Regions from separate parts of the Brevibacillus sp. M2.1A genome, predicted to be linked through region 2. Evidence: a T-box and tRNA genes for the amino acid it is inferred to sense, from the RefSeq annotation. Region 2 holds a T-box; the other holds one or more tRNA genes.

Region 1 (6,870 bases), 3.9 Mb from region 2:
CAGCTGAGCTACTGAGACATATTGTAGTTATAAAAAAAATGGGGCGATCGATGGGACTTGAACCCACGAGTGCCGGAGCCACAATCCGGTGCGTTAACCCCTTCGCCACGACCGCCATAATGTACGCGTTTTAAAAATGTTCCTTGGCAGGGGCAGTAGGAATCGAACCCACACCAAAGGTTTTGGAGACCTTCGTTCTACCGTTAAACTATGCCCCTATGGTAGCGGTGGAGGGGATCGAACCCCCGACCTTTCGGGTATGAACCGAACGCTCTAGCCATCTGAGCTACGCCGCCATGATTATCTCGTAATAAAAAGAAGTGGCGGAGGGAGAGGGATTCGAACCCCCGTGAGCTTGCACTCTAACGGTTTTCAAGACCGCCCCGTTATGACCACTTCGGTATCCCTCCGCAAAATATGGAGCGGGTGATGGGAATCGAACCCACGCGACCAGCTTGGAAGGCTGGAGTTCTACCATTGAACTACACCCGCTTGAATATGGTGCCGGTGAAGGGACTTGAACCCCCACGGTTTCCCTCACGATTTTGAGTCGCGCGCGTCTGCCATTCCGCCACACCGGCATATTCATTTGAAACATGGTCGGGAAGACAGGATTCGAACCTGCGACCCCTTGGTCCCAAGCCAAGTACTCTACCAAGCTGAGCTACTTCCCGAATATCGTTCTTCACTTTTTAAAATGAAGATGCGTGCCCTGAGAGATTCGAACTCCCGACCTTTTGATTCGTAGTCAAACGCTCTATCCAGCTGAGCTAAGGGCACATGTTATGGAGCGGACGAAGGGTCTCGAACCCTCGACCTTCGCCTTGGCAAGGCGACGCTCTACCAATTGAGCTACGTCCGCATATTTATTGGTGCGGTCGAGAGGACTTGAACCTCCACGGTGTTGCCACCACTAGAACCTGAATCTAGCGCGTCTGCCAATTCCGCCACGACCGCATATAAAATTCAATCTCTCGCTTTTTAAAAACTGGTGAGCCATGAAGGACTCGAACCTTCGACCCTCTGATTAAAAGTCAGATGCTCTACCAACTGAGCTAATGGCTCTCGAAAAATGGCTGGGGTACTAGGATTTGAACCTAGGAATGACGGAGTCAAAGTCCGTTGCCTTACCGCTTGGCTATACCCCAATAGCCATGAAGTAAAGATGGTGGGGAGAGACGGATTCGAACCGCCGAACCCGGAGGGAGCAGATTTACAGTCTGCCGTGTTTAGCCACTTCACTATCTCCCCAAGCTTGTCCTTCAAAAGTAAACCTTATTCAGCTTTCAAAGAAAAAGTGGTGCCGGCAATAGGACTTGAACCCACAACCCCCTGATTACAAGTCAGGTGCTCTACCAATTGAGCTATACCGGCGTGTTTGGTATAAATGGTGGCTCGGGACGGAATCGAACCGCCGACACGAGGATTTTCAGTCCTCTGCTCTACCGACTGAGCTACCGAGCCTCAAGCGTAATTGTTTCGCCATCGCTTGAGAAAAATGGCGGAGCTGACGGGACTCGAACCCGCGACCTCCGGTGTGACAGACCGGCGTGAACTCCAACTTCACCACAGCTCCATGTAAAACATTCAGTTATTAAAAGTGGTGGAGGCTGACGGGATCGAACCGCCGACCCTCTGCTTGTAAGGCAGATGCTCTCCCAGCTGAGCTAAGCCTCCGCTATTCCCAACAAAGTGACGTTAATGCTTTGAAGCATATTCCGAGTACTTTGTTGGGACCCCTTATTATCAGGGCGTTTTGCTAGGTGACCCGTAGGGGATTCGAACCCCTGAATGACAGCGTGAAAGGCTGCTGTGTTAAACCGCTTCACCAACGGGCCATTTGAATGGCTCCTCGGGACGGACTCGAACCGCCGACCGATCGGTTAACAGCCGATTGCTCTACCAACTGAGCTACCGAGGAATGATGATGTTTTAGAATGGTGGAGCTGAACGGGATCGAACCGATGACCTCCTGCTTGCAAGGCAGGCGCTCTCCCAACTGAGCTACAGCCCCATTCTAATGCTTTCGTGACACAGTTGCCATGTCAGCTATGTAAGTAGTGGTGGGCCTAGGCTGACTCGAACAGCCGACCTCACGCTTATCAGGCGTGCGCTCTAACCAACTGAGCTATAGGCCCGTAATTACTTCCGGAACTTTAATCTATCACACTTTTAAGTTCATTGCAATAGAAAATTTGATATTTTTTTATTGCGTGGGTGAACTTTTTTGTGAAAGACGAGTTTAACAAAAGCACAATCTATTATAAGTCAGTTCATCATATATTTCAAATGTGTTTTTAAATTTTCATTAAGAAAAAAGCTTGCCCGGTAAAGGACAAGCTTTTCTTCGTCGCAATTAAATATCAAGATCGCGTACATTTGCTGCGTATTGTTCAATAAACTCCCTGCGAGGCTCTACTTCGTCACCCATCAGTGTCTCAAACACCATATCGGCATCCATAGCATCCTGGAGATCTACCTGAAGCAACGTACGAACTTCTGGGTCCATTGTAGTCTCCCACAATTGATCCGCGTTCATCTCACCTAGTCCTTTATAGCGTTGGACGTTTGGCTTCGGTTGTGCCTTTAAGGTAGCGAGAACCTCATCACGCTGCTTGTCGGTATAAGCATAGTGCAGCGTCTTCCCTTGCTTGATGCTGTAAAGAGGCGGCTGCGCAATATAAATATACCCCGCTTCGATCAACTGTTTCATGTAACGGAAGAAGAACGTCAGCAGAAGCGTACGGATATGCGATCCGTCGACGTCGGCGTCCGTCATAATGACGACTTTATGGTAACGTGCCTTTGAAATATCAAAGTCTTCACCGACACCTGTTCCCAAAGCCGTAATAATAGCACGGATCTCGTTGTTGCCGAGAATTTTGTCCAAACGTGCTTTTTCTACGTTCAATACCTTCCCGCGAAGAGGAAGAATGGCTTGGAAATGACGATCGCGTCCCATCTTTGCAGAACCGCCCGCAGAGTCACCCTCTACAATGAACAGTTCAGATTCGGATGCGTCCTTGGAAGAGCAGTCCGCCAGTTTACCCGGCAAAGCACTTACTTCCAGGGCACTCTTGCGACGAGTCATTTCACGTGCTTTTCGAGCTGCCTCACGGGCACGAGATGCCATGAGCGCTTTTTCCACAACTTTTTTGGCTACACCCGGATTTTCTTCCATAAAGGTGTTAAAACGGTCACCAAAGACAGACTCGGTAATGCTGCGCGCTTCCGAGTTGCCCAGCTTCGTTTTTGTTTGTCCTTCAAACTGAGGCTCTTGAATTTTTACGGAGATAATCGCGGTAATACCTTCACGCACATCGTCCCCGGAAAGATTCGGATCCTTTTCCTTCAGGAAGTTAAACTTGCGGCTGTAGTCGTTGATAACACGCGTAAGAGCCGTTTTAAATCCGGTTTCGTGAGTACCACCCTCATGCGTATTGATGTTATTGGCAAAAGAGTAGATGTTGCTCACATAGCTGTCGTTGTACTGAAGGGCAACCTCCACGACAAGACCTTCTTTTTCCCCTTCGCAATAAATCACATCATCATGCAGGGCTTCCCGGTTTTTATTCAAGTATTCTACGAACTGGATGATACCGCCCTCGTAGTGGAAGGACTCTTCCTTCTGCTGATCTGGGCGTGTATCCTTCAGCGTAATGCGCAATCCTTTGTTCAGGAACGCCAGCTCGCGAATACGTTTTTGCAAAATCTCGTACTCAAATACAGTTGTTTCGGTAAAAATAGTCGGGTCGGGCTTGAAGGTTACTTTTGTTCCCGTTTCATCGGTCTCGCCTACGACAGCAAGATCGGCATCCGGTGCACCTACTGTAAAGCGCATGTAGTATATCTGGTTATTTTGTTTAACCTCGACTTCCATCCATTCGGATAGCGCGTTCACTACCGAGCTACCGACCCCGTGAAGACCACCGGACACTTTGTATCCGCCACCGCCGAATTTACCACCGGCGTGCAATACAGTCAAAACGGTTTCAACAGTGGATTTCCCGGTCTTTTCATGAATGCCAGTCGGGATTCCTCGACCGTTATCGGTTACAGATACGGAGTTGTCTGGATGAATGACCACCAAGATCTCGTCGCAATAACCGGCCAGCGCCTCGTCAATGGCATTGTCGACAATCTCCCATACCAGGTGATGCAAACCTCGGCTGCTGGTCGACCCGATGTACATGCCGGGACGTTTCCGAACTGCCTCTAACCCTTCCAGTACCTGAATCTGACTCGCATCGTAGTTTGTATCTTTCGTCGTCACTTGATCCACTACTCTGTCAACTCCTCCACTTCAGCTTGTACAAAGGGAAACTGATCCAAGCTGTCCACGAACTGAGCGCGTCGCTTCAGCGTCAGAGAAGAAATAGGTGAACAGTAAATGGCGCTCTGGGTGATTACATAAGACTTCGTTTCTTCCTCACTATGGTCAACAACTGTTTTACTTTTTTCAAGTAAGAACGCTTTATTGATTTTTGAGGATTTCACAGTCTGATGATCGAGGATGGAAATAACTTCCTTCGTGCTCACCACAGTATCTCCACCAATGTGAATAAACATCCCTGTACCCCCTACCTTTCTCCGGAGATTTTCCCTTCCCTCACGTAAAAACGAGAGGCTTGCTGGAGAACCTGATGCTTTAAGCCTTCCACACCTGTGGTACTTACAAACGTCTGTACTCGATCCTGAATGGTTTCGAGCAGCAATGTTTGCCGATGTTCATCCAACTCTGACAAGACATCATCCAACAACAGAACGGGGTATTCTCCCACTTCTTCTTTAATCAGCTCAATTTCGGCCAATTTAATGGACAGCGCACTGGTGCGTTGCTGTCCCTGGGAACCATACGTTTGCACATCCATGTTGTTCACTTTAAGTGAAAAATCATCACGGTGTGGCCCAATAAGGGTGTTCCCCCGCATGATTTCCCGGTCGCGAACCTCTTCGTAGGCAGCAAGCATTTTATCTACAGCTTGATCTATCGTCATCTCTTCTGTAACGGGCGATGAGTTAACGTAATGCAAAGAAAGTCTTTCCCTGCCATCGGTAATGCCAGTGTGGATTTCCTGTGCCCACGTCTCCAACTTCCGAATGAACTCAAAACGCTTCCGTAACAATTTTACCGCTAAATCGGCTAATTGGGTATTCCAAATTGCCAGCATTTCCAGCGAGTTACTTTTTTTCATGGCCAAATCCTTTAAAAGCTGATTTCGCTGGGCCAGCACTTTGTTGTAATTGCTCAAATAATAAAGATACGTAGGTGAAACTTGACCGATTTCCATATCGATGAAGCGTCTGCGCTGGGCAGGTGCGCCTTTGACAATGGAAAGATCCTCGGGTGCAAACATGACGACATTCAATGCCCCCACATAGGCGCTCAGCTTCTGCTGTTCCATTCCGTTGATTTTGGCCCGCTTTCCCTTGGTTGTCAACTGCAGCTCTAAACGAACAGAACCGTAGCGACGAAGAACATCGCTACGGATCGTGGCATAATCGGCATCCCAGGAAATTAGCTCCTTGTCGCGGGGCGTTCGGTGGGATTTGGCGAGTGCCAAAACATAGATCGATTCGAGAGCATTCGTTTTCCCTTGAGCGTTGTTGCCAATAAACAACTGGATGGGACCGTCAAACGACAGGGACATCGTTTCGTAGTTGCGATAATTGGTTAGCGACAGGTTCTTGAGAAACAAGAATCACGCTCTCCTCTCAGGGGCGTACCACTTGATAGCGACCATAGCCTTCAATCGCCACTTCATCGCCAGGATATAGCTTGCGTCCACGTCTGTTGTCCAGCTCTCCATTAATCTGGATCGGAACCTCAGCCAAAAAAGCTTTGGCCATTCCCCCCGTGTCAATGATTTCAGCCAGCTTCAAAAATTGGCCGAGAGCAATATAGTCTGTGCTTATGGAAACCTCACGCATGGCTTGGCTCCTTTCTTTTACGTAAAAACATTTTAGTACGTACGAACCGGCAAAATCAAATGGAGCATCCAGTCATGATCGGTCGGACGAATCACAAATGGACTCATCGGGCCGCTAAAGCTCGCTTTGATTTCTGCGCTATCGATTGCACGCAGCGCATCGATCATGTATTTGGCGTTGAAGGAAATTTTCAATTCTTCGCCATTCATTGCTTTTGGCATCAAAATGTCCGTTACTTTCCCGATCTCAGGTGCATTGGACGTAATTTCGACGGTTCCATCAGGCATCGTAACGAGCTTGACTACGTTCGATTTGCCTTCGCGGCTCAGCAAGGAAGCGCGCTCGATGGATTGCAAAAACTCCTTGGTGCTAACGGTGATCTCCGTTTTGCTTCCTTGTGGAATAATTCTGGTCGTGTCCGGATAGGTTCCTTCCAAGAGACGGGAATAGAACAGGATATGCTTGGACTTCACCAGGATTTGATTGTCCGCAACAACGATATCTGCGAGATTTTGGTCGTCATCTAATATTTTTACCAATTCATTGCAGCTTTTACCCGGAACAACCACGTTGTGGAAAGAAAGATCCTCTGGGCATTCGACCATTGCGGTACGACTAGCCAAGCGATGGCTGTCTGTTGCCACAAAACGCAATTTGCCTTGATCAAGCGACCACATTAAACCGGTCAAGATCGGACGCATCTCGGAAGTGGAAACACCAAAAACAGTCTGACGAATCATTGCCTTCAGTAAATCACAGGGAACACTGAAGACTTTATCTTCTTCCAGATGCGGCAGCTGTGGATATTCGTTGGCATCCATTCCGTTAATGGTGAACTCAGCTTGTCCGGAACGAATTTTGGTTACGAGACGATCATCCACTTGAATATCGATTTCATTGCTTGGCAGTTTGCGCACGATTTCGCTGAAAATACGTGCA
Region 2 (6,870 bases):
CCCCTACCAACGCCATCGCGATAGGGGCTGTCCCAGCGGCTCCGATCCCCTGCAACACACGCCCTCCCATGATAGCCATGTAAGGTTGATCCAGCCACAGCGCGGCAAGCCCTGCGAGTAAACCACCCAGACCATACAGGGCAAGCGAGATGATAATGACAATTTTTCTCCCGAATCGATCCGACAAATAGCCGGCAAAAGGGATAACAATACCTGCTGCAATCGAAAAAGCGGTGATCAATAAGCTCGACTGTAAGGAGGTGAGCTTCATTTCCGTTTTCATGGTAGGCAGTACAGGGATCAGCATAGAGTTGCCCAGCACCATAACTAATGGAACCCCGACAAGCCCAATCAGGTTTTTCGCATTTTGTGCCATACGAAACTCCTTATCCTACGCATAAGCGCTTCCGTCCCAGCGCAACGCGTTCATAATCTCCCAGTCAGGTTCAACGCCTATTCCCACGCCAGCAGGAAGAGTCACTTCGCCGTTTCTGGGTCGTAGCGGAAATAATTGTGTAAACGGGTTCTCCATGACGTCCCATTCGACTGGCTCAATGGGATGGCTATCCATCTTGGTCCATGCCAGCAAGCAAGCTTGTGCAAATAACGTATACAATCTTGCCAGCGAGCCATCAAAGGAATGCGGAGACACGCGATAACCAAACTGACGGGCCATTTGCAAATGCGTTCGATAATCGTCAATGCCCCCCGTATGCATCAGGTCAGGCTGTGCAATATCAATGGCTCCCCCCTCATACAAGGGCAAAAACTGTGCGCAACGGATCAAGTTTTCTCCGCCAGCAAGCGGGATGGATAATGATGAACGAAGCTTGATATATTCTTTTGCACGATCCATAGGCATCGGCTCCTCCAGCCAAAGCCAATTGCCATGTCGGGAGAAAAGCCGCTCCCACTTCCTTGCAGTCGCACAGTCGTAGCTCTGATTGGCATCTACTGCTACTAGAATTTCTTCGGGAAGCAAATTCATCAGTTTTTCGATGTGCGTCTGATCCTCAAGAACAGAGCGTCCGCCAATCTTTACCTTCACCATCTTGAAGCCATCGTCGACTTGCTGGCTGACTTGCTTCCATGACTGTTGCATCCAGTCTTCCGTTTCCCGGTAGGATTGGAGGGAGGCATATACCGGGATGCCAGAATGAATCTGGCCTCCCCACAGTTGGCACACAGATAGCCCCGCCACTTTCGCCAAAATTTCCGTAAGTGCCATACTGACACCTGAAGCCGATCGCTGATGCCACTTTCCTATGACATCGACAATCGCTACTCTGTTATCCACCTGCTTACCCAGCAAGTACGGAATAATGCGCTCACAAAAGCCCTTGTGCAGCGTTGGCAGCCAATCGATAATTTCTCCCCAGCCATCTACTCCAGACCGTGTGATAATCCGAATGAGATAACTAGTACGATAACGCTTGTACCCATTCGCATCACCGTAAGCTTGCGATAGACGATGAAGCAGCGGATACGTTTCCACGCGCTCAATTTGCAGGTCTGAAATCTCTACCTGGTCATGAGTAGTCATCTATGCCCTCTCGTTCGGCTTGCTCTCCCTCATAATCGTCATAGGAGAGGAAGTTGCCCTTCCCTTCTCCCTTTCTCATGTACTCCTCATACGTCCCGCTTCTCATAAAATGCACACTGTCCGGTCCGTGATAGCCTTCAATATCGGTGTAACCGATCTCCTCTACGGCTTCAACAAAGCCATCCGGCTCATTGCTCTCGATATACATTTCTTCGTAATCTGTCTTGTCAGGTTCCTGGTACGAAAAAGGAGTGCTGGATGTCCCCCATGCCTCGACAATTTGCCAAGCATCCTCACCGTCGAATCCGTTCTGTCCTTCTTTTTCATCCAAAGACGTTCGTCCGAAGGGTGGCTGCAAAAACTCCTCTTCAATCGGACGCGACTCATTGATTATCGGCGCTGGTGCGTGCTCCTTGCACGTTTGTGCCTGAGGCAATGCTTCCAGTCGCTCCACAGGTATTTGCTCTCCACAGACCGTACAGAGGCCGTAGGTGCCTTCCTCCATACGCAGTAGCGCCTGATCAATCTCTTTTAATGTCTCACGATCGAGACTATCAAGAGCCAAATCTTTTTCCCGTTCAAACATCTCACTGCCGATATCTGCCGGATGATTATCGTACATGGCAAACTCCTGCAAAGAGGTTGTCATCGGTTCTCTCATGCCATAATGGTCCTGTACGCGGTCTTCCAGTTCTTTTTTCTGTTCCAGCAGCTTTTCCCGGAAGCTGGCCACCATCTTTTGGTCCACGCTGTACACCACCTTTGTTTGGTTTCCTCAACAGGTAGTATGTCTTGGTCCCGAAGGAAATATGACCAGCAAAAAACCTGCCACCCCCTAAGGGAATGACAGGTTGATCAACGTGTTTATTCTGTTACATGTGCGTAGTGTTGTTCTACGATATCAGCACAACGTACGCAGAGTGAAGCGTGCGACTCGCGAGTGCCAACATCTGGTTTTACTACGCGGCAACGCTCGCATTTTCCACCGTCTGCGGCAGAGACCAAAGCAGCAATTCCTTCGAGTTGTACTGCCTCTGCCGGAGCAGAAGCGCTGTATACATCCACGTGAGCGACGATGAACAGGTCAGCCAGATCGTCCATTGCTGCCAATGTTTTCGCAACTTCTTCCGTTTGTGGGTACAGAGCCAGCTTCGCATCAACAGAGTTACCGAACACCTTGTTACGGCGCGCTTCTTCCATGGCTTTGAGAACCTCGTCTCGGATCGCCAGGAAAGCATCCCATTTGCTCTCTGCTTCTGCTGCAAAGCTGAGATGTTGCTCGTCGCCTTCTGGCATATCCGTCAATTGCACACTCTTCTCTTCCACTCCTGGAATGAACGCCCACACCTCATCAGCTGTATGCGGCAACAGTGGAGCAACCAGCTTCACCAGACTGAGCAAGCAATCGTACATTACTGTCTGTGCAGCGCGGCGCTTCAGACTGTCAGGTGCTTCTACATACAGGCGATCCTTGCAAATGTCCAGATAGAATGCGGACAAATCAATAACGCAGAAGTTGTGAACGGCATGGAATACAGTATGGAACTGATATTCATCATACGCTTTGCGTGCGCGCTTCGCGACTTTTGCCGCTTTCGCCAGAACATAACGGTCCAGCTCACCCAGCTCTTCGTACGCTACGCGGTCTGTTGCTGGATTAAATCCATCCAAATTACCCAACAGAAAGCGGAACGTATTGCGGATTTTGCGGTACACCTCAGCGATCTGATTGAGAATCGCATCGGAAATGCGCACATCAGCCTGATAATCAACAGAAGCTACCCACAGACGCAAGATATCTGCGCCCATCTTGTCAATAACTTGTTGTGGCACGATGACGTTACCAAGGGATTTGGACATTTTGCGTCCTTCCCCATCCAATGCAAAACCGTGGCTCAGGACAGATTTGTAAGGAGCTGTGCCATATACGGCAACCCCCGTCGAGAGAGAAGAGTTGAACCAGCCACGATACTGGTCAGAGCCTTCCAGATACATATCCGCTGGCCAAGCAATCCCTCTTTCGCGCAAAACAGCCTGATGGCTGGAGCCGGAGTCGAACCAAACGTCCATAATATCCGTTTCTTTGCGGAAATCCTTGCAATCGCATTTGGTGCAAGAAAGCCCTTCTGGAACCAGCTCATTCGCTTCACGGGAGAACCATACTTTCGATCCTTCTTTGCGGAACAGATCAGCAACATGGTTGATCGTCGTATCGTTAATGATCGGTTCGTTACACGATTTGCAATAGAAGATTGGGATCGGTACACCCCATACACGCTGACGGGAAATGCACCAGTCTCCACGATCCGCAATCATGTTAGCCAGACGAGTTTCTCCCCAATGAGGAATCCATTTTACATTTTTAATCGCTTCGAGCATTTGCTCACGGAATCCGTCAATAGATGCGAACCATTGCTCTGTCGCGCGATAAATAACCGGTTTTTTCGTACGCCAGTCATGTGGGTAGGAGTGCGTGAAGAAATTGAGCTTCAAGAGTGCTCCATTTTCTTTCAGCTTTTCCGTAATCACTTTGTTGGCATCTTCATAGAACAGACCTTCAAAGCCTGGTGCTTCAATGGTCATTTTACCTTCGTGATCTACCGGGCAAAGGACACCCAAATTGTATTTTTGACCAACGTTAAAGTCATCTTCGCCGTGTCCCGGAGCAGTATGAACGCAACCAGTACCTGCATCCAAGGTGACATGCTCGCCAAGGATGAGCGGAGACTTGCGATCGTAGAACGGATGCTGAGTCTCTACGCCTTCCAGATCTTGACCTTTAAAGCTCGAGAGAATCTCTACGCCTTCCCAGCCAATTTCTTTGCTCGCAGCTTCAATCAGACCGTTGGCTACCAGGAACTTGCGGTCATCCACCTTCACGACGTTGTACTCGAGCTCAGGGTGCAGGCTGATCGCGAGGTTTGCTGGCAATGTCCAAGGAGTCGTTGTCCAGATAACAACGCCTGTTTCTGTGTCCAGCTTGCCTTTTCCATCTGCTACCTGGAAGCTGACGTAAATAGAAGGAGAGCGCTTGTCTTTGTATTCGATTTCTGCATCAGCCAGAGCCGTCTCAGAAGACGGAGACCAGTACACGCAGCGCAGACCTTTGTAAATATAGCCCTTTTTCGCCATTTCGCCGAATACGCGAATTTGGTTGGCTTCATACTCAGGCAGGAGTGTTACATAAGGGTTTTCCCAATCTCCACGAACGCCCAGACGCTTGAATTGGTCACGTTGCTTGTCGATATAGGACCAAGCATACTCTTCACAGCGTTGGCGGAAATCGTTCACTTCGATGCTGCGACGATCCAGCCCTTGTGCATTGATAATCGCTTGCTCAATCGGCAAACCATGTGTATCCCAGCCTGGGATGTACGGCGCGTAAAAGCCTGCCATGGATTTGTAACGAACGATGAAATCCTTGAGGATTTTGTTCAGTGCGTGACCGATATGGATGTCTCCATTCGCATATGGAGGGCCATCATGCAAGACAAAAGACGGGCGGTCTTTTGTACGATCCAACACTTGTTGGTAAATATTTTGCTCTTCCCATACCGCTTGCATCTGTGGCTCGCGGCTTGGCAAATTTCCGCGCATGGGGAAATCTGTTTTTGGTAGCGCTAAGGTTTTGCTGTAATCCATGGCCTGATTCACTCCTTAAATAAATAAAAGCCTTCACTCATCCCATAAAGGGACGAGAGAAAGCTCCCGTGGTACCACCCTGATTGAACAAACCCGTACGACAAAAAAGCCTGCATCGGATTCGTTCCACTTCACTCATTCGTAACGGGAATGACGCGCTCACTTACTCACCTGTGCAACCATCAAGGTTCTCGGTTTTCGGATATTGAACTCCCGGGTGATTTTCTGCGAAAGCAACTGGCCGGGTTTTCACCTTTTCCCGACTCTCTAGGCAGTGCTGGCTCACGTACTCTTCCCGTTCATCGTCTATGATTTGTTTAAGTGTGTTCAACTTCTATAAGTGCTTTATTTCGAAAAAGTTGTCTTTCATTATAATACCATCATTGCTCGAACGTCAATGATTTATTCAACTGTTACAGGGGAATCAACTTGTGGCTGTTCAATGCTGTCCCAGTCGCCATTTTCCAGCATTTCCAACTGCGCTTCCAAAAGCGTACGAAAGCGCATACGGTAAACCGAAGCACGTTTTTTTAATTCTTCGATTTCGATTGCGATTTTGCGCGACTTCGCCAATGCTTCGTTGACGATTCGGTCTGCATTTTTCTCGGCTTCTTTTAAGATGAGCTGCGCTTCCTTGCGGGCATTCGACTTCACATCCTCCGCTGTCTCCTGCGCCACCAAAATCGACTTGCTCAAATTTTCTTCCAAACTCTTATAGTAATCTACGCGCTCATTCAGAATAGCTACGCGCTCTTCCTGTTCTTTTTTCTCTTTTATCAAGAGCTCAAAATCTTTGATCACCTGATCGAGAAATTCGTTCACTTCGTCAATATTATACCCACGAAAGCCTGTGCTGAATTCCTTATTGTGTATATCTAACGGCGTTAATGGCACATGAACCCCCCACTTTTCCCGATAATTCGTCTTCAATTATTTCGACAGGAATAGCAGTGTTTCCTGCCGTATTTTACATTTTTTTGCGCCTTGGTCCATCTTATGTAACCAGTCCGACAATCATGCGGAGTCTTCCGCTGCGTGTTGGACCTGCTACCTCAAGAATTTTGAACCGACCATATCCTGCAAGTGATACCATATCCCCCATCTGGAGTTGATACGATGGGTCCTCGATTACTTTCCAGTTGATTTTTACTTTTCCCGCTCGAATGGGCACAAGTGCTTTTGCGCGAGACATATTGTGTACTTCTCCGATGACCGCGTCAATTCGCGGTGATGGTACGGTGATCGTTTTTTCAACAAACTTGGGAGCAGGAGGTGTAAAGTCCTCCCATTCTACCCGTTCAAACTGAACAGAAGTCCGGTGAATTTGCGTCACCTGCGCACAGACAAAATCAGCAACTTCTTCTGCTACAATTGCATAGCTGCCAGCTGAATCTGTCAGCATATCACCGAATTTCTCCCGCTTCATCCCGACACCCAGCATGGCCCCCATCACATCTCGATGCTCCAGCACATGAAAGCGCTGATCAGCCTTGATTGCCAATAAGGTAATGCGATAGTCATCAGGCTCTACAGGGATATACTCCGGATGGATGATAATACGAACTCGCTCGGCACCCTCGTAGCCTCCATAAGGAGAAACCTTCACATCCCTTACTTGTGAGGATAGACTCTGAAAAATCATCAACTGCCTAGGGTCTACAAAATCAGTAAGGCGCATGGCCTGC

Evidence for each region. The T-box of region 2 lies ahead of ileS (isoleucine--tRNA ligase). A T-box ahead of a tRNA ligase gene usually reads a tRNA of that ligase, here a tRNA-Ile.
Region 1: it has a tRNA-Ile gene. The T-box ahead of ileS (isoleucine--tRNA ligase) is inferred to sense a tRNA for this amino acid. The anticodon was not compared.

Annotation. Positions count from the first base shown of each region.
Region 1 is NZ_JABSUY020000001.1:573,091-579,960, reverse strand. Features, by position in the region: tRNA gene HP567_RS02710 (tRNA-Arg) at 1-18, opposite strand, end outside; tRNA gene HP567_RS02705 (tRNA-His) at 40-115, opposite strand; tRNA gene HP567_RS02700 (tRNA-Trp) at 145-218, opposite strand; tRNA gene HP567_RS02695 (tRNA-Met) at 220-296, opposite strand; tRNA gene HP567_RS02690 (tRNA-Ser) at 322-410, opposite strand; tRNA gene HP567_RS02685 (tRNA-Gly) at 419-492, opposite strand; tRNA gene HP567_RS02680 (tRNA-Leu) at 500-581, opposite strand; tRNA gene HP567_RS02675 (tRNA-Pro) at 598-674, opposite strand; tRNA gene HP567_RS02670 (tRNA-Arg) at 707-780, opposite strand; tRNA gene HP567_RS02665 (tRNA-Gly) at 787-862, opposite strand; tRNA gene HP567_RS02660 (tRNA-Leu) at 871-957, opposite strand; tRNA gene HP567_RS02655 (tRNA-Lys) at 990-1,065, opposite strand; tRNA gene HP567_RS02650 (tRNA-Gln) at 1,074-1,148, opposite strand; tRNA gene HP567_RS02645 (tRNA-Tyr) at 1,167-1,251, opposite strand; tRNA gene HP567_RS02640 (tRNA-Thr) at 1,299-1,374, opposite strand; tRNA gene HP567_RS02635 (tRNA-Phe) at 1,389-1,464, opposite strand; tRNA gene HP567_RS02630 (tRNA-Asp) at 1,500-1,576, opposite strand; tRNA gene HP567_RS02625 (tRNA-Val) at 1,602-1,677, opposite strand; tRNA gene HP567_RS02620 (tRNA-Glu) at 1,765-1,838, opposite strand; tRNA gene HP567_RS02615 (tRNA-Asn) at 1,846-1,921, opposite strand; tRNA gene HP567_RS02610 (tRNA-Ala) at 1,939-2,014, opposite strand; tRNA gene HP567_RS02605 (tRNA-Ile) at 2,062-2,138, opposite strand; gene gyrB (DNA topoisomerase (ATP-hydrolyzing) subunit B) at 2,357-4,282, opposite strand; gene remB (extracellular matrix regulator RemB) at 4,282-4,569, opposite strand; gene recF (DNA replication/repair protein RecF) at 4,581-5,699, opposite strand; gene yaaA (S4 domain-containing protein YaaA) at 5,716-5,931, opposite strand; gene dnaN (DNA polymerase III subunit beta) at 5,964-6,870, opposite strand, start outside.
Region 2 is NZ_JABSUY020000001.1:4,501,772-4,508,641, forward strand. Features, by position in the region: gene HP567_RS21605 (MFS transporter) at 1-376, opposite strand, end outside; gene HP567_RS21610 (mandelate racemase/muconate lactonizing enzyme family protein) at 392-1,543, opposite strand; gene HP567_RS21615 (TraR/DksA C4-type zinc finger protein) at 1,530-2,303, opposite strand; gene ileS (isoleucine--tRNA ligase) at 2,408-5,185, opposite strand; T-box leader at 5,231-5,497, opposite strand; gene HP567_RS21625 (DivIVA domain-containing protein) at 5,588-6,079, opposite strand; gene HP567_RS21630 (YlmH family RNA-binding protein) at 6,180-6,870, opposite strand, start outside.